4 regions of the Neobacillus sp. BF23-41 genome follow, and region 1 is predicted to be linked to each of the others. Evidence: riboswitches for the same ligand, from Rfam matches in the RefSeq annotation. Region 1 holds a riboswitch; each other region holds the start of a gene.
The links. A riboswitch is a leader RNA that binds a small molecule or an ion and turns the genes downstream of it on or off. The one in region 1 is predicted to bind S-adenosylmethionine.
Positions count from the first base shown of each region.

Region 1 (4,393 bases):
GTTGTTTATATGGTCATTTTTATATTATTATTTTACGTTTCTCGTAAGATAGGAAGAGTGCAACAACGGAAGGAGCCACCAGATTTAATGATTTCTGTGATATCTACTTCAATAACTTGAAAGCCTCGGTTACGAAGCTGCTTGTTTACCTTCTCGTTGACCGGCAGACTTAATACCCGTTTGTTCCCGATACTCAATACATTTGTACCTAATTGAAATTGTTCTTCTTCCGAAACTTCAATTAACTCATAGCGTGAAGCAAAAAGATCGATGTCTTTTTTCGTTAAGGCTTTTGGGTAAATAAGGGCCACATCAGGAGAAACGACATTAAATATACAATCCAGATGCAGGTATTTTGCTTTAAAATGGATGGGAATGACATTGAATTGATTCAAAAGACGCTGTAATTGATCAGCAGCTTTTTGGTCCGTTCGATTGCTGAGCCCCACGTAAATTCTTTCCCGATCAATCACAACATCTCCGCCCTCAATTAGTTCCTCGGCTAAATTATAATAAGAGATTTCTTCATCCTCCAGCCATTGTTTTAAAACGTTTTCCTCCCCTGCGCGAACATCTGTTGCCATATTAGCAACAAAGATTGTTTGCCCTAGAGTAAAACCAATATCCCGGGTAAAGACCTGTTCGGGATATTTTTTATGATAAGGCAATAAAATAACTTCGATGCCATTCTCCTTTAGCGTTTTGACAAATTTACTGTGCTGCTCAAGCGCGCGTTCAATATGGATACCTTCATTCTTAAAATGCTCTTGCGTTTCATTAATTACTTCGCGAATCGTCATATATTGAGGCTGACAAAGGATTACTCGTTTTAATACATCGTATTCACTCATGCAAAAAGTCTTGTTGTTTGTCTTTGGGATTTCTGCCATTTTGCTGCCCTCCTGCGTTCTCTTTTTAAATTAGGTTTTCCTAATCTATCGTTAATATTTACAAACAGAGACAATAGGAAATCTCTTTGCATCATAGGGTCTTTAATGAGGGAATTTCCTCTTTTTACAAATGGGGATGAATCATTAATAAGAATACTATTTCCGATACGGGGAAATTGATACGATACAAATTCAATTGAATAATCAAGTTGTAGAACGCTTCACAACAAAAGGAGAAGCGAATAAATAGCCAATCTATACTAAAAAATACAGCCGTTCGACGAAATTCCATATAGGCTATACTAATCAAACGTTTAGTTAAAACAGCTATAAGTACTGATTTATAAGAACCTTCCCTGCCATGCAAGAAGGAAAATTGTCGATAACTGAAAGTGTATTCCGCAGGAAATAACCCACCTTTCCACAAAATCAGATAGGTTTCTATTAAACTTACATAATTCTATTAATTGCCTGTCTTTTCCCTACTACACAAACGTTTAATTAATAGTGGCCTTAGCACGCACCACTCCTGGCTTTATCCCTTCAAACACCTAAAAAGTTTGTCGAGTGATGTCTTCACCAATCCTAGTTTTAGCCAACAGCACTTTAAAAATTTCTTCTTCCTCCCCTGTCCTTTTTACCGACTTTTTTCTATATAGAAGGTGAAAGGTGGTGAGAGACAATGGCACTAGCGTTATTAGAAGTAACGAAGCTTCGCATCGTATTTGAAGCGGGCATGGATGACGAGGGAAATCCCATCCTCAAAGCGAAAACGTTTAGCAATGTCACCAAGGCAGCTACTGCGGATCAATTATCGCAAGCGGCACTAGCAGTTGCAGTTCTATGCAATGATACGCTAAACAAAGTGGAGCGGAATGATATCATCGCAATTGTAGGTTAATAGTCTAAAGTGAAACGGAATGACAGCTCCGCGATTCTAGGTTAATAGTCTAGTAAAAAACGAAGGGATAGGAGGTGAAAGAAATGGCAAAAACATTGGAATTGCAATTTGCCACGGAGTTCGGAAAGACAGCAAGCCTTTCCATTGATAACCCCAAAGAGCCGATTGATGAAGAAGTCGTAAAATTATCGATGGCGCAGATTATTGCATCTGAAGTTTTCACAACTAGCAGCGGGAAGTTTGTTGCTGCAAAAGGAGCAAGAGTGATCGAACGCAATGTGACAGATTACGTGATTGCCTAATAAAAGTGAGAGGCCGGATTCATTATGAACCCAGCCTCTTTTTATAAACAATGGAAGGAGGAGAGAAAAGTGGAGCAGTTGATTCCAATCATCAGCCAGGTGGGATTCCCCATCGTTGTGACTCTTTATTTGCTTTACCGAATTGAAGCAAAGCTTGATTTGGTCGTCCAGTCGATACAGACACTTCCTGAGCGGATGAGGGAGCGAATATAAAAAAGAGAAACCACCTAGCCTCTACTATTAAGTAGATCCAAGGTGGTTTCTTGTTTTTATTCTTTCACTTTATCCAGAATTCCTTAACCGCTCTTTTTCCCTTTTAACTTTATATACAACTACACCAATGATCAATATCACGACTACTCCTACAATCATCGACGGGTTCTTTTTGATTTGAATCGCTTCTTTTTAATGGTAGGCAAGTCTCGATTCGTCCCCACGGTCTTGCCTGGATGACCTTCCCCCATCAGCTGATGAGACAATCCTTGTTGAACAAATTTATAGAGCTTTTCGGATTAATCGCGGTGAACCGTACCATAAGTAACGACGAAATTTTTACTTGAATTTATATTAGATAAGCATAATTATTATATTTTTTGCTTATAAGGTTTTAAAATTTTAAAAAACTCAGAAATATATTGACAATTATTTAATAGATTGATAAAGTTTAAAAAAATATTTCTTATCCAGAGAGGCGGAGGGACTGGCCCTATGAAACCTCAGCAGCAGGTCTAATAAGACACTGTGCTAATTCCATCGGGTGTGAAGCCTTGATAGATAAGAGCTACGTTATTATTTGTCAGTAACGCACTCATTTATCTGAGTGCGTTTTTTGTTTTTTCTGGATGTAGGAAAAAGGAGACTAGGATGGAGAAGAAAAGCAAGCAAAAATTTCAAAGAAAAATGCAAACACGGCATTTAGTTATGCTATCGCTCGGCGGAGTGATTGGAACAGGATTATTCTTAAGTTCGGGTTACACGATTCAACAAGCTGGCCCGTTTGGGACCATTCTGTCCTATCTGATTGGTGCACTAGTGGTTTATCTCGTCATGCTATGTTTAGGAGAGCTTTCCGTACATATGCCTGAAACTGGTGCCTTTCACAGTTATGCGACTAAATATATTGGACCAGGGACTGGGTATACAGTTGCTTGGTTGTACTGGCTAACTTGGACTGTTGCTTTAGGTTCTGAATTTACGGCTGCAGGATTATTAATGCAGCGATGGTTTCCATCCATTAATGTCTGGAATTGGAGTTTGCTGTTTGCTATTTTGGTTTTTGTCTTAAATATACTGACGGTTAAGTTTTTCGCTGAATCTGAATTCTGGTTTGCGTCTATAAAGGTAATAGCGATTGTTCTGTTTATTGTTGTAGGAGCAGCGGCAATGGTAGGTTTTCTTCCGATGACCCATTCCCAATCGGCACCGTTCTTCTCTAATTTTACAAGTGCAGGTTTATTTCCTAATGGTGCTTTTGCGATTGTCATGACAATGCTTGCGGTTAACTTTGCCTTTTCAGGAACGGAATTAATAGGAATTGCAGCGGGGGAAACAGCAAATCCGGAAAAAACGATACCAAAGGCCATTCGTACTACATTGTGGAGATTGATTATCTTTTTTGTAGGAACGATTGTTGTATTATCTGCATTAATGCCTACTTCAGATGCAGGAGTATTAGAGAGCCCCTTTGTTGCCGTTCTTGAACAAATTGGCGTACCATATGCAGCGGATATTATGAACTTTGTCATATTAACAGCCATTCTATCTGCTGCAAACTCAGGTCTTTATGCCTCTTCAAGAATGCTTTGGTCACTTGCAGATAAGAATACGATATCACCCATTTTTGCAAAATTAACAAAACAAGGTGTTCCAATATATGCAGTCATTTTTAGCATGTTTGGCGGTGGTTTAGCTTTGTTCTCAAGTATTATTGCACCAGATACAGTGTATATCGTACTTGTATCCATTTCGGGCCTAGCTGTGGTGGTAGTTTGGATGAGTATTAGTGCTTCACAGTTTTTATTTCGCAGACAATATATTAAAGAAGGAAATTCCGTAAAGGACTTGGTTTATCGTACACCATTCTATCCTTTGGTACCAATCGCTTCCTTTATCCTTTGTCTTGCTTCATGTATTGGAATCGCATTTGACCCTACACAACGAATTGCCTTATATTGTGGCATTCCATTTATATTGTTTTGCTATGCAAGTTATTATTTAACCCAAAGATTAAAGAAAAGAGGAGTAGGTTATGTCCAACAAAATCAACCCTATTAAGGCTATTTTATCCGAACATTCCATTA
Region 1 covers NZ_JBGBPR010000026.1:49,665-54,057, reverse strand. Annotated here, with positions in the region: gene AB7942_RS25400 (dimethylarginine dimethylaminohydrolase family protein) at 33-890, opposite strand; gene AB7942_RS25395 (DUF1659 domain-containing protein) at 1,573-1,791, shown strand; gene AB7942_RS25390 (DUF2922 domain-containing protein) at 1,875-2,093, shown strand; gene AB7942_RS25385 (YvrJ family protein) at 2,163-2,306, shown strand; partial or broken gene AB7942_RS25380 (23S rRNA (pseudouridine(1915)-N(3))-methyltransferase RlmH) at 2,543-2,634, shown strand; SAM riboswitch class I at 2,770-2,874, shown strand; gene mmuP (S-methylmethionine permease) at 2,958-4,367, shown strand; gene mmuM (homocysteine S-methyltransferase) at 4,342-4,393, shown strand, end outside.

Region 2 (4,393 bases), on a different contig from region 1:
AGGATGATATTCTTTTGCAATCGATGCAATAATCGAAGAATCAATCCCGCCAGAAAGGAATGAGCCTACTGGAACATCACTGCGCATGTGCATTTTTACAGAATCGAACAGGACATCTTTAATTTCCTTGATAAAATCAGGTTCTGATTTGTGAACTGGTTTAAAGTGTGCTTTCCAATATCTTTTGATTTCCATTGGTGAGCCAATCTTTTTGGTAAAAAAATGACCTGGCTCTAATTTCTTAATACCATCTGACATGGTGGTTGGTTCAGGAACAAATTGGTAGGTCAAATAATGCTGCAAGGAATCATAATTAAGAACATCATTTTCGAGACCCAAGAGAATACTCTTTTTCTCAGAGGCAAAAAATGTTCTTTCACCATCTTCAAAATAAAAAAACGGTTTAATCCCGAACGGATCACGTGCGCCATAAAGAGTTTGTTCTTGTTTATCCCATATGACAAAGGAGAACATTCCGCGTAGTTTTTCGACGGCTTTTTCCTTCAAATGGCTGTAGAGTGCAATAATAACCTCGGTATCGGAGCTTGTTGAAAAGGTTAATCCTTCACTCAATAGTTCCTCGCGCAGTTCAACATAGTTATAAACTTCACCATTAAAGATAATCCAGTACCGTTCATTTTCATACGTAAGCGGTTGATGACCACTCTCAATATCAATGATACTTAAACGGCGGAAACCAAATTGGATATGATCATCATAATAAAAACCATCATCATCCGGCCCGCGATGAGTTATAATATCGTTCATATTTTTAAATTGTTGTTTTTGCTCATCACTATAGTTTTGTGTTTTGTCGTGTACACAACCGATAAAACCACACATTATGTACTTCACCTCATTCTAAATATCCTTTAAAAGGACGTATTGCTCCAAATCCCAAACGCCTTGCGCTGGAGCTAGACAGAAAAACATACTCTCTAATACTACCACTTTTTATATAAAAATTGCACTGTGAACAATAGGCAAATTTAATATCATCATTTTTCACTTCTTTTGACCTGCTTAAACATTACATTTTATTCACTAATTGAATTACTATACAGGTAAATAGACGGAGAAATAAAAACGGGGGCTACATGTAGAATGTAACCCCCATAACGTTTTATAGATTTGCTTGTTGGCGTAATGTTTCTACTTTATCTGTGCGCTCCCAAGGAAGATCCACATCAGTACGGCCAAAGTGACCGTAAGCTGCTGTTTGTTGGTAAATTGGACGACGAAGATCCAACATGTTAATGATACCTGCAGGGCGAAGGTCAAAGTTTTCACTTACAAGGTCAACTAACACCTCTTCGCTTACTTTACCTGTACCAAACGTATCAACAGCAATCGAAACAGGTCTTGCTACACCAATAGCGTAAGCAAGTTGAACTTCTACCTTATCAGCAAGGCCAGCAGCCACGATGTTTTTAGCAACATAACGTGCTGCGTAGGCAGCTGATCGGTCCACTTTTGTAGGATCCTTACCAGAGAAGGCACCACCGCCATGGCGAGCATATCCACCATACGTATCTACGATGATTTTCCGGCCTGTTAAGCCAGCATCCCCTTGTGGTCCGCCAATAACGAAACGGCCGGTTGGATTAATAAAGTATTTTGTCTTTTCATCGATTAATTCTTTTGGAACTACCGGATTAATAACATATTCCTTCAAGTTACGTTGAATTTGCTCTAACTCAACTTCAGGATTGTGTTGAGTGGAAATAACAATCGTATCAATGCGTACTGGTTTATCGTTCTCATCATATTCAACCGTTACTTGTGTTTTTCCGTCTGGACGTAAGTAATCAAGAACCTTATCTTTACGTACTTCTGTTAAACGGCGAGCAAGTTTGTGCGCTAGTGAAATGGGAAGAGGCATAAGCTCTTTAGTTTCATTACAAGCAAAACCAAACATTAAACCTTGGTCCCCTGCACCAATTGCTTCGATTTGTTCATCGGACATTTGACCTTCACGCGCTTCCAAAGCTTGGTCAACACCCATCGCGATATCTGGAGACTGTTCATCAATAGATGTTAAAACAGCACAGGTTTCTGAGTCAAAACCGAATTTCGCGCGATTGTAGCCGATGTTTTTAATCGTTTCACGAACAATTTTTGGAATATCCACGTAGGTAGATGTGGTGATTTCTCCTGCTACTAGCACTAGTCCTGTTGTTACTGAAGTTTCAGCCGCAACACGGGCATTAGCATCCCTTGCTAAAATAGCATCTAAAATGGAATCAGAAATTTGGTCACAGATCTTATCAGGATGACCCTCAGTAACTGATTCAGAAGTGAACAAACGACGTTTTGTTGACATCTGAATTCCTCCTATAATATGAGATAATCGAGGTTTTAGGAAGGTTACAGGAATACTTCCTTAAACATCGAGAATTTGATACGGTACTCATTCCCTTAGTATGTAATAAACAAAGGATTTTTATTAGAGACTCTTTTCATAAAGGACTTATACAAAACAAAAAACCTTACCAGAGAGGAAAGGTTGTTCCGGGCCTTTCGCTCTTATCGTTCAAGGTCAAAGCCTTGCGTCAGATTAGCACCTTCGCATCCTGAAAAGGACCTTTTAAGTGGTCAATCTTTTCATACTGCAGGTTGCTGGGTTTCATTGGGCCTGTCCCTCCACCAGCTCAGGATAAGAGAGTATCCGTTCAAATTAGAATAATATCACACTGCCCAACAATGTCAATGAATTTTTTAAGAAATGTCTTTCACAACAAAATGGGAATAATACGAAGTAAGTTAGTCTCTATTTATAAATATTTTTTATATCTTCAATTAAAGTTTTATAATATATAAATTTAGTTAAATAGGATACATCAATTCGGCTAATGTGTTATACTTTTTATATTATTAACAACATAAAAACTAAAATAAAGGAAGGTCTCATTAAATGAATTCTGTTGATACTCCTAATGAATTAAATCAATTGTTAAATGAAAGTCATGTTCATGTGCAATTATCTGTTCCTCAATTAGTTGAGAAAGTCTTAACCCGACATGAAGGAGCACTAACTTCTACGGGAGCTATTAGTGTCGTTACTGGAAAATATACTGGCCGGTCTCCACAGGATAAATTCATTGTTTTAGAAGATTCAACTAAAGACAAAATTGAATGGGGCACGACCAATCAACCAATTTCAGAACCGGTTTTTACAAAGCTTTATCAAAAGGTCATTAATTATTTACAACAGAAAAATGAGATCTTTGTTTTTAAAGGATTTGCGGGTGCTGATAAAAAATCACGTTTATCCATCCAAGTGGTAAATGAATTAGCTTGGCAAAATTTATTTGTACACCAGTTATTTATTCGCCCGTCTGATGATGAACTTCTTGCCCATGATGCTGGATTTACCGTTATTTCTGCACCTAATTTCAAGGCAGATCCGGCTATCGATGGCACCAACTCGGAAGCTTTTATTATGATTTCTTTTGAAAAAAGAATTGTTTTAATAGGTGGTACAGAATACGCAGGTGAAATGAAAAAGTCGATTTTTTCTGTAATGAATTATTTACTGCCTGAAAACAATATTTTTTCCATGCATTGTTCTGCAAATGTTGGGATTGAAGGCGATGTTGCTTTATTCTTTGGCTTGTCTGGAACTGGCAAAACAACCTTATCAGCCGATTCCAATCGTCGATTAATTGGGGATGATGAGCACGGTTGGTCCTCCAATGGTGTCTTTAATATCGAGGGGGGCTGCTACGCAAAATGTATCAATCTTTCTCGTGAAAAGGAGCCGCAAATTTTTGATGCCATCCGCTTTGGAACTGTCCTAGAAAACGTAACATTGAACCAGGAATCAAGAATCCCTGATTATGAAGATGGAACGTTGACCGAAAATACACGTGCCGCTTATCCGATTGACGCAATTGATAATATTGTTCAACCAAGTATCGCTGGCCACCCAAATACGATTGTCTTTTTAACCGCTGATGCATTCGGAGTATTGCCTCCAATTTCAAAATTAACAAAGGAACAAGCAATGTATCACTTTTTAAGTGGCTACACCTCAAAACTAGCCGGAACAGAGCGTGGAATAACTTCACCACAAGCTACCTTCTCCACTTGCTTTGGTGCTCCATTCCTGCCGCTGCCTGCGACTCGTTACGCAGAAATGCTCGGTGAAAAAATACTTGAGCACAATGCCAATGTTTTTCTAGTCAATACTGGCTGGACCGGCGGCGAATATGGGGTCGGTAATCGAATGAAACTTTCCTACACGCGCGCTATGGTTGAAGCCGCTCTTGAGGGAGAATTAAACCATGTAGAGACTGTCAAGGACGAGATCTTTGGATTAAATATCCCGCTCCATATTGCAGGTGTACCAGACGAAGTCCTGCAGCCGATTAAAACTTGGTCCGATTCGCAA
Region 2 covers NZ_JBGBPR010000006.1:202,654-207,046, forward strand. Annotated here, with positions in the region: gene asnB (asparagine synthase (glutamine-hydrolyzing)) at 1-843, opposite strand, end outside; gene metK (methionine adenosyltransferase) at 1,124-2,323, opposite strand; SAM riboswitch class I at 2,524-2,663, opposite strand; gene pckA (phosphoenolpyruvate carboxykinase (ATP)) at 2,915-4,393, shown strand, end outside.
Region 2: another riboswitch for S-adenosylmethionine. It lies ahead of metK (methionine adenosyltransferase); the one in region 1 lies ahead of mmuP (S-methylmethionine permease).

Region 3 (4,393 bases), on a different contig from region 1:
TTGCCACTTCTTTATCCGGATCAATGGTCACTCCATATTCTCTTAAATAAAAATCAGCGGCAGCCTGTTTTAAATAACGATGTCCCTGAAAAGGAGAATATTTATGATTTAATGGATTCACTGCTGCATCTTGAAGTTTTTTAACAATATGAGAAGGCGTTGGCTGATCGGGATTGCCTTGCCCTAAATTAATCACATCAAACCCTTGTGAAATATACTCACCCACTTTTTTAACAAGTGAAGCAAAAAATTGCTTCGGAAGACTAGTTAATAGTTCTGATGGTGGAAATTGCTTCATTATTCTCACCTGCTTAATTATTTATAAGAATCATTATGAATTTCTAGTCACAAATGATATAACTTTTATAATGGCTTGTAAAGAAAAAATTCCGAAATTTCAAACGAGGTGAAGATTCGTGAAATTAAAAATTTCATGTCTGCAAATGGATATCGTCTTTGGCAATCCCAATAAAAACTACCAAACTGCCGAAAGACTCATTGAAAAAGCACTGATTGAACAACCCGATATCATTGTCCTTCCAGAACTATGGACAACGGGTTATGACTTGACCCGCCTGAATGAAATTGCAGACCCAAAAGCACTACAAACGATTGAATTTCTGAGAAATGCAGCACAAAAAAATCAGGTTCATTTCGTTGGCGGCTCAGTTGCGAACCGAGAAGAAACAGGAGTAAAAAATACTCTCCTCATCATCAATAAAGATGGCACGCTTGTGCACCAGTATAGTAAACTACATCTTTTTAAACTCATGAATGAGCATGTTTTCTTAGAGCCTGGCGCTGAGAAGGGACTTTTCCAACTTGATAATCACCAGTTTGCTGGGTCGATCTGTTATGATATCCGGTTTCCAGAGTGGATACGCGCTCACACATCAGATGGTGCAGAAGCACTGTTTGTTGTGGCCGAATGGCCTGCACCCAGATTGTCCCACTGGAGGGCCCTTTTAATTGCCAGAGCAATTGAAAATCAATGTTATGTAATTGCCTGTAACCGTTCTGGAAATGACCCAAAAAACCATTTTGCTGGTCACTCAATGATTATTGACCCGTGGGGTGAGGTCATTGCTGAGGCTGGAATGAAGGAAGAAATCCTATCGGCTGAAATTGAGATGGACTTAGTCAAGGAGGTCCGTAAGCAAATTCCTATTTTCACGGATAGAAAACCAGAATTCTATAAATAATAATTTTCAAAAAATATTGACACTTTCTCTTTGTTACTGATATGATTTTTACCAGTTAAATAGATTTTCTCTTATCACGAGCTGGCTGAGGGATTTGGCCCTTTGAAGCCCAGCAACCGACCGGAAACCCATTGAAATGGGGCGCTTTTTGCGCTGGGGATCCCCCCTTTAAGGCACGGTGCTAATTCCAACAGAAGGATTATCTTTCTGAGAGATAAGAGGTGAGACAGACAATATTGTCTATCAGCCTCTTTCAGATGAGAAAGAGGCTTTTTTAGTGCCTGCGTGCATAATTAAGCCTCCCAAAAACGAGGAGGAACCATAATGAGTCTACTAAAACAAAAAACATACCAGCCTTTAACAAACGGGAGTGCAGTTGAACTGGCACTTGAATTGAAAATTTTTGACCAGCATGCAAAACTTTCCTGCAAGGAGATTGGCGATGGGAATCTCAATCTAGTCTTTCATATTGTTGATAAATTAAAAGGAAAAAGTGTTATTATCAAACAAGCTCTCCCTTATGCAAAGGTAGTTGGCGAAAGCTGGCCATTAACTTTGAAAAGAGCAAAGATTGAAGCGGATGCCTTAAAAATTTTCGGACAGATTGCTCCAGATTATGTACCCCAAGTTTTTTTCACAGATGATGTCCTAGCTGTAACCGTAATGGAGGACCTTTCCCATCTTTCGATCGCAAGAACTGGCTTTATCAAAGGAGAAACCTATCCATTAATTTCAAAGCATCTAGGTGAATATCTTGCAAAAACACTATTTTACACTTCCGATTACGGATTAGGCCTTTCCTTAAAAAAGGAATATGTACAACAGTTTATCAATCCCGAGCTTTGCAAAATAACTGAAGATTTAATCTTTACCGATCCTTTTATTGATGCAGAAACCAACGATTTCGAGGAAGGACTGCATCCTGTAGTCGAAGAGCTTTGGCAGGATGAAGAACTAAAGTTTCATGTAAATATTTTGAAGAAACGCTTTTTAACAGAAGCTGAAGTTCTCCTCCATGGTGATCTTCATACCGGAAGTGTTTTTGCCGATAATTATGAAACAAAAGTAATCGATCCTGAATTTGCTTTTTACGGACCAGCTGGATTTGATATCGGCCAAGTATTTGCAAATCTTCTCTTTCAGGTAATAGCAAATGTTGAACAACGTGATCTTTTCCTCAATCATATTGAAACGGTATGGAATGTATTTGAGGATCAATTTACACAATTATGGAATACGGAGAATAAAGACGATTACGCTAAATCCACTAGATTTTTAAACTATAATTTAACTAAGTTTTTTGAGGACTCGATCGGCTTTGCAGGCTGCGAATTAATCAGAAGAACAATTGGTCTTGCTCATGTTGCTGATTTAGATGGGATCGAGGAAGATCAAACTAGAATTACTGCTAAGCAGAGAACATTAGATCTCGGTACAATCCTAATTAAACAACGAAAAGAAATAAAGAACCTTTCTTCTTTCATAACGACGGTAAAAGGAGCATTATAATAGGAAAAGCAATCCGAACTTTCGGATTGCTTTTCTAGTCAAGTTTTGCCCACAGTTCTTCTGGATTTAGTTCATAAATACCATTTTCGCGGAACATGTAATGATTTATGATAAACTCTCTGCGAATAGTTGCATAATCATCATGGAATTGTTTTATATACTCGTTTAATTGTTTTTCTTCGTACTTTTCACCTATTTTTAACCCACGTACCATGTGTTCGAACACGATTAATTTCTTCTTCCTTTGGGCAGGAATGTTCTTTAGTTTCCCATTTTTCATAAAGAAGTTCTCGATAATTTTTTGTCTCTCGATACTTGACTCGACCATTTCATCCAACTCCTTCCCCTTTTTTTCTAACAGCTCTGTAAACACCTTTGCCTGCTGGTTAATCAACGATTCATTTAGGTAAAAGTAAATCGTATTCTTGACTCTTCTGTCATACACCACATGGATCTCTCGTAATTTCTTTAAATGATGGGTAATCGTAGGTGCGGACAAGCCAAGCTTTCCTGCTATTGCCTGCCCATGGAGTGGACCTTTTGCTAATATAGCAACGATTCTAATCCGTGTGGGATCCCCCATCGTTTTATAAAACGCAACAACACGGTCTAATTGTATCAATGCACTACCTCCTCTTCATTCCACTTCGATATACATCTAATTAGATATATATCAAATTTAATCTCCCCTGTCAATAACCAACAAAAAAACACTACCTATAAGGAAGTGTTTTTTTGAATTGCTTTTTTTACAGCATAGGATTTTCATTCTTTGCTTTGAGTCTCTGCCATCTTTTCTCAACTTCTGCTTCAAATTCTTCTAGCATTGGCTTGTTTTCATCTTTAAGTAGGTGTTTTGTTTTCCCCATATATTTTAACCAATCAGAAAGTGGAATTCGTTTGCTCTTCTCTTCTGGATTGTAAGTTATGGTTGTAACACCTTGTTCTACTTCATAAAGCGGGAAGAAGCAAGAATCTACAGCAGCTTCGATAATTTTTGTACCAAAACGGTCATCAGATTTCCAGTTAAGTGGGCATGTGATGAGAAGTTTTCCATATACTGTTCCAACATTTTGGGCATACCATTGTGCTTTTGCACCTTTTTTAACTAAGTCCTGTGGAAAGGCTTCCGAACCGGTAAACACATAAGGAATATTGGTAGCAGCCATAATTTGCGGAGTATCTTTATGATGGAAGGCTTTTCCTCGCTGTGCTTTTCCAACTCCTGATGTACTTGTCATATGACCCAGTGGTGTTGAATAAGACATTTGTGAGCCTGTATTCATGTAGCCCTCATTATCATATTCAAGCATAATTAGTTTATGTCCGCGAAGAGCAGTACCAATCGCTGAACCCATACCAATATCCATACCACCATCACCAGTAATCATAACAAATGTGGCGTCATCCGATACTTCAATTTCGCCGCGTCGTTTTAATTCCATGAATGCTTCAACAGTACCTGAAAGCGTAGCGGCACCGTTTTGGAACAAATTGTGCATCATCGTTTGCTTATGGGAGGTGCTAGGATAAGATGTTGTTGTTACATAAGCGCATCCCGTTTGGAATAGAGTAACAATGTCTCCCTCAATCCCTTTAAAGAATAACTCGAGTCCAGCAAAAATTCCGCACCCTGGACATGCCCCGTGACCGGAGGCAATCCGTTTCGGTTTACAAGTTAA
Region 3 covers NZ_JBGBPR010000001.1:366,047-370,439, forward strand. Annotated here, with positions in the region: gene AB7942_RS01725 (pyridoxal phosphate-dependent aminotransferase) at 1-298, opposite strand, end outside; gene AB7942_RS01730 (carbon-nitrogen family hydrolase) at 417-1,202, shown strand; SAM riboswitch class I at 1,271-1,423, shown strand; gene mtnK (S-methyl-5-thioribose kinase) at 1,527-2,711, shown strand; gene AB7942_RS01740 (DUF2087 domain-containing protein) at 2,746-3,330, opposite strand; gene AB7942_RS01745 (transketolase C-terminal domain-containing protein) at 3,461-4,393, opposite strand, start outside.
Region 3: another riboswitch for S-adenosylmethionine. It lies ahead of mtnK (S-methyl-5-thioribose kinase); the one in region 1 lies ahead of mmuP (S-methylmethionine permease).

Region 4 (4,393 bases), on a different contig from region 1:
CGCTGCTTCCCGATAAACAGCCGGGATCTATGGATTATTATGCAATTGTCATCACAACGATGATTGTTCTTTACGGTGCGATGTCGTCAAGCTCGTTAATCGTAAGCGAAAGAGTTCGCAAGACAGCGGACCGCCTGATTGCTTCTCCAGTACGAAAAAGTGAAATTTTCATCGGGAAAGTACTCGGGAGTCTCGTTAGTAATAGCATCTGTATCCTGCTCGTCATCCTGTTTAGCAAGCTTATTTTCAAAGCCAACTGGGGCGAACATCTTGGATTGGTATTCCTTGTTCTGCTGACAGAAGTCGTGTTTGCGGTCAGCATGGGGATTGGCGTCAGCTTCCTGTCAAAAACAAGTGCAGGTCCGAGAGTGATCATCATGCTGTTTGTGCAGTTATCGTCCTTTTTTGGCGGAGCTTATTTTAAAATTGACAACCCAGAAGGCATTTTCAAGCTGATTACTGAGCTTTCGCCGCTAACCTGGATGAATACAGCGCTGACAAAGATTATTTATGCGAATGACTTTGCGGCAGCTATTCCAGCGCTAACGATGAATCTTGGCGGGGCGCTCTTATTTTTACTCGTGGCGATCATATCTTTGCAAAGACGGGAGGGGCTATAATGAAGGATATCCTCTGGTTAATTCAGAACACGTTACGTGTGACGTTTCGAAAAAAGAAAAACATTATTATGTATCTATGTATGCCGTTAATCGGGATTTTTATCTCCTTGCTCGTCTATGGCGGCGATCAAAAAACAATCCTTCATGTTGGAATTGTTAATCAGGACCCTAGCGAGATTACTACGGATACAATCCAATTTTTAAAAAGATTAGAGAATGTGGAAATTTCCAAGATTACCACGGCCGATGTTCAAGATCAAATCTCGTCTGGCTATCTAGATAGTGTAATTACCTTTGAAAAAGGATATTCTGACAGTGTCTTGGCTGGGGAGCCTGACCATATCCAACTGACCTCGATCAAGGGTGCAGCAATTACCGCATACGTGAAATCTTATTTACATCAGTATATCGATAATATTGCGACGATCAGTTATGTTGCAGGCGGTAATCAACAGACTTTTGAGCAGATGTATCAGGATTACCAGCAAACAGATTATAAGCTGACCACAAATGCTTTAGAAGATTCTTCAAAAAACAAGTTTATGACCAACCAAACGATTGGCTTCCTGATTATGATCATGCTGATGTCGGCCTGCAATATGTCCGAGATCATCCTTTTAGAAAAAGAAAACCGCACCTATTTTCGGTTATTATCAACACCGATTAATGCCAGGAAGTATATCTTCTCCAATGTCATGGTCAACATGATTGTGATGACGATACAGGTGCTGATCACGTTAACGATTATGAAAAGTATCTTTGATATTGGCATCAATATGTCCTTTTGGTCAGCGGCGTTCGTCATGATGCTATTTTCATTGATTTCCGTAGGGATCTCATTAATGATTGTTTCTTTTTCAAACAGCCGCAGTGCCGCGGGCGCCTTGCAAAATTTAATTATCACTCCGACCGTCATGCTTTCCGGCTGCTTCTGGCCGGTGGAAGTGATGCCGAAATCGTTACAGAAAATTGCTAATTTCCTGCCGCAGCGCTGGACATTGGATACGTTAACGAAGCTTCAGGAAGGAAATGAATTTAGCGGGTTGTATTTAAATTTCATGATTCTATTTGCCTTTGCCGCTGCGTTTTTCTTGATTGCGGTGTATCGATTTAGTAGAAATAATTCTACACAGACTTTTGTGTAGTAGATATGTGGTTCAGACCTCCGCACAGCTAATGTATAAAGCGGAAAAGTGTAAACGTCGGATGAGGGCAAAGTTGCTCTTGTCTTTTTTTTGGCTGGTCGGAATGAGATGCAGGTAAAATAAAAATAGAATAGACTAGTATAGTTGAGTATAGTATAGTTAATCCAACTATTTTGATTGATTTTATGGGAATGGAAATCCATATTATGTTAGAATACTATTTTCAGATGATTGACAAGATTAAAATAGATTGGTAATATCTTAAATATCTTAATTTAATGATGAAACTTATCGAGAGCGACTGAGGGACTAGGCCCTATGACGTCCGGCAACCCCCATTACAGGGAAGGTGCCAATTCCTGCAGAATGACGATCATTCTGAAAGATAAGTCGAAATATCCACTTGTATTTCGATGTCCCTTTCAGTTGAGAGGGGCATTTTTTTATATCCAAAATATTGCATTTTAAAAAAGAGGTAATCGTATGATTGAGATTCAGAATCTTTCGAAAGTTTACAATACGAAAAATGGCACGGTAAAAGGTGTGGATGATGTTTCGTTAACCGTTCAAAGAGGCGGAATTTATGGAATTGTCGGCTATTCAGGTGCAGGAAAAAGTTCGCTCTTGCGCTGTATTAATCTGTTGGAGCGACCAACATCAGGGAGTATTACTGTTGATGGTATTGACCTTACTTCACTAAAGGGGGAGAATCTACGCTTATCACGATTAAAAATAGGGATGATTTTTCAACACTTTTATTTAATCAGTCAAAAAACGGTGTTTGAGAATATCGTGTTTTCCTTGAAAGCGGCCAACTATCCAAAGAGCCAAATCAAAGAACGGGTGGAAGAACTGCTTGCAACGGTCGGTCTTGGAGATAAAAGGGATGTTTATCCTTCCCAACTGAGCGGTGGACAAAAACAACGGGTAGGGATTGCACGAGCGCTGGCTAATAATCCGAAGGTACTATTATGTGATGAAGCAACATCAGCCCTGGATCCAACCACGACAAAATCGATCTTAAATTTATTGAAAAAAATTAACAAAGAACTCGATATTACGATAGTTTTAATCACGCATGAGATGAATGTTGTCAAGGAAATTTGTAATCGAATGGCGATTATGCAAGAAGGAAAGGTCATTGAAGAGGGAGCGGTATATGATATATTTGCCAACCCTCAGGCAGAACTGACCAAAGAATTTATCGACAGTGTTGTTTCCTTTGACGTTCCGGAGACCATTTTAAATAATTGTGAAGGACCGATTATCAAGGTCATGTTTAAGGGGAAAGTCGCTGGAGAGGGCGTTATTTCCGATATGCTCCAGCAATATAACGTAAAAGGGAACTTCCTGCATGGATCGATTGAATATATTCAAGAATTGCCACTTGGCATCTTTATCATGGAATTGAAGGGACAAAAGGAAGACGTGAAAGCAGCACTTCAGTATATCGAAGACCGGGCAGCGCAAGTGGAGGTGTTACGTAATGGGCTTTGATTTTCAGCATCTTTTGGAACTAATTCCTGATATAAATACAGCATTTTTACAAACGATTTATATGATCCTCATCTCATTGGTAATCGCGATAGTCATTGGCTTGCCAGTAGGGATTCTATTATACGTGACCGACAAAGGCTTGTTTTTGCAAAATCGCGTCATCCAACTTTGCATGGGCTTTGTTGTTAATTTAGTCCGCTCCATTCCTTTTATTATTTTATTGGTGGCGTTAATTCCCTTAACCAATTTTCTAGTAGGTACAACAATTGGACCAACTGCTGCGAGTGTTTCGCTTTCTGTAGCTTCGATTCCTTTTTTTGCCCGAATTGTCGAGAATGCATTAAGGGAGATTGATAAAGGGGTCATTGAAGCCGCGATAGCTGCCGGCGCTACGCCGTTAATGATTATTAAAGATGTCCTGCTCCTTGAAGCAAGGTCAGGAATTATCTCAGGTATTACCTTAACACTGATTAGTTTAATTGGATTTTCGGCGATGGCAGGGACCGTTGGCGGCGGTGGAATTGGTGATTTGGCCATTCGGTTTGGTTACTATCGATACGACAATACCATTATGATTGCCACTGTGATTATATTAATTGTTTTAGTTCAGTTTGTTCAGTTTCTTGGCGATTTTCTCGCCAAAGTTTTTGATAAAAGATAAAAAGAGAGAGGGAAATAGTCATGAAAAAATTGTTTTTATCATTTATTTTGCTAGTAGTCTTAGGAGCTTTAGCTGCTTGTGGCAGCTCAGGAAACAACGATAAGAAAAGCGCTGATTCAAAGAATATTAAATTGGGGGCTACAGCTGGTCCGTATAGTGATATGTTGAAGAAAGCGATTGTACCAGGATTAGAAGAAAAGGGCTACAAAGTAGAGATTGTTGAATTTAGTGATTATATTCAACCAGACAAAGCGCTAGATAATGGTGATATTCACGCAAACCTCTTCCAAAACTCGATTTACCTTTCAAGTTTTGCGAAGGAAAATAACATGGATTTATCCGCGTTGATTTCTGTCCCAACGGCACCTATGGGCCTTTATTCAAACACTTATAAATCGCTTGCTGAGGTGAAGGATGGGTCAACAGTTACCCTTCCAAATGATCCGACGAATGCCGCTCGGGCCTTGAAT
Region 4 covers NZ_JBGBPR010000008.1:153,820-158,212, forward strand. Annotated here, with positions in the region: gene AB7942_RS14480 (ABC transporter permease) at 1-620, shown strand, start outside; gene AB7942_RS14485 (ABC transporter permease) at 620-1,765, shown strand; SAM riboswitch class I at 2,051-2,157, shown strand; gene AB7942_RS14490 (methionine ABC transporter ATP-binding protein) at 2,249-3,262, shown strand; gene AB7942_RS14495 (methionine ABC transporter permease) at 3,252-3,923, shown strand; gene AB7942_RS14500 (MetQ/NlpA family ABC transporter substrate-binding protein) at 3,944-4,393, shown strand, end outside.
Region 4: another riboswitch for S-adenosylmethionine. It lies ahead of AB7942_RS14490 (methionine ABC transporter ATP-binding protein); the one in region 1 lies ahead of mmuP (S-methylmethionine permease).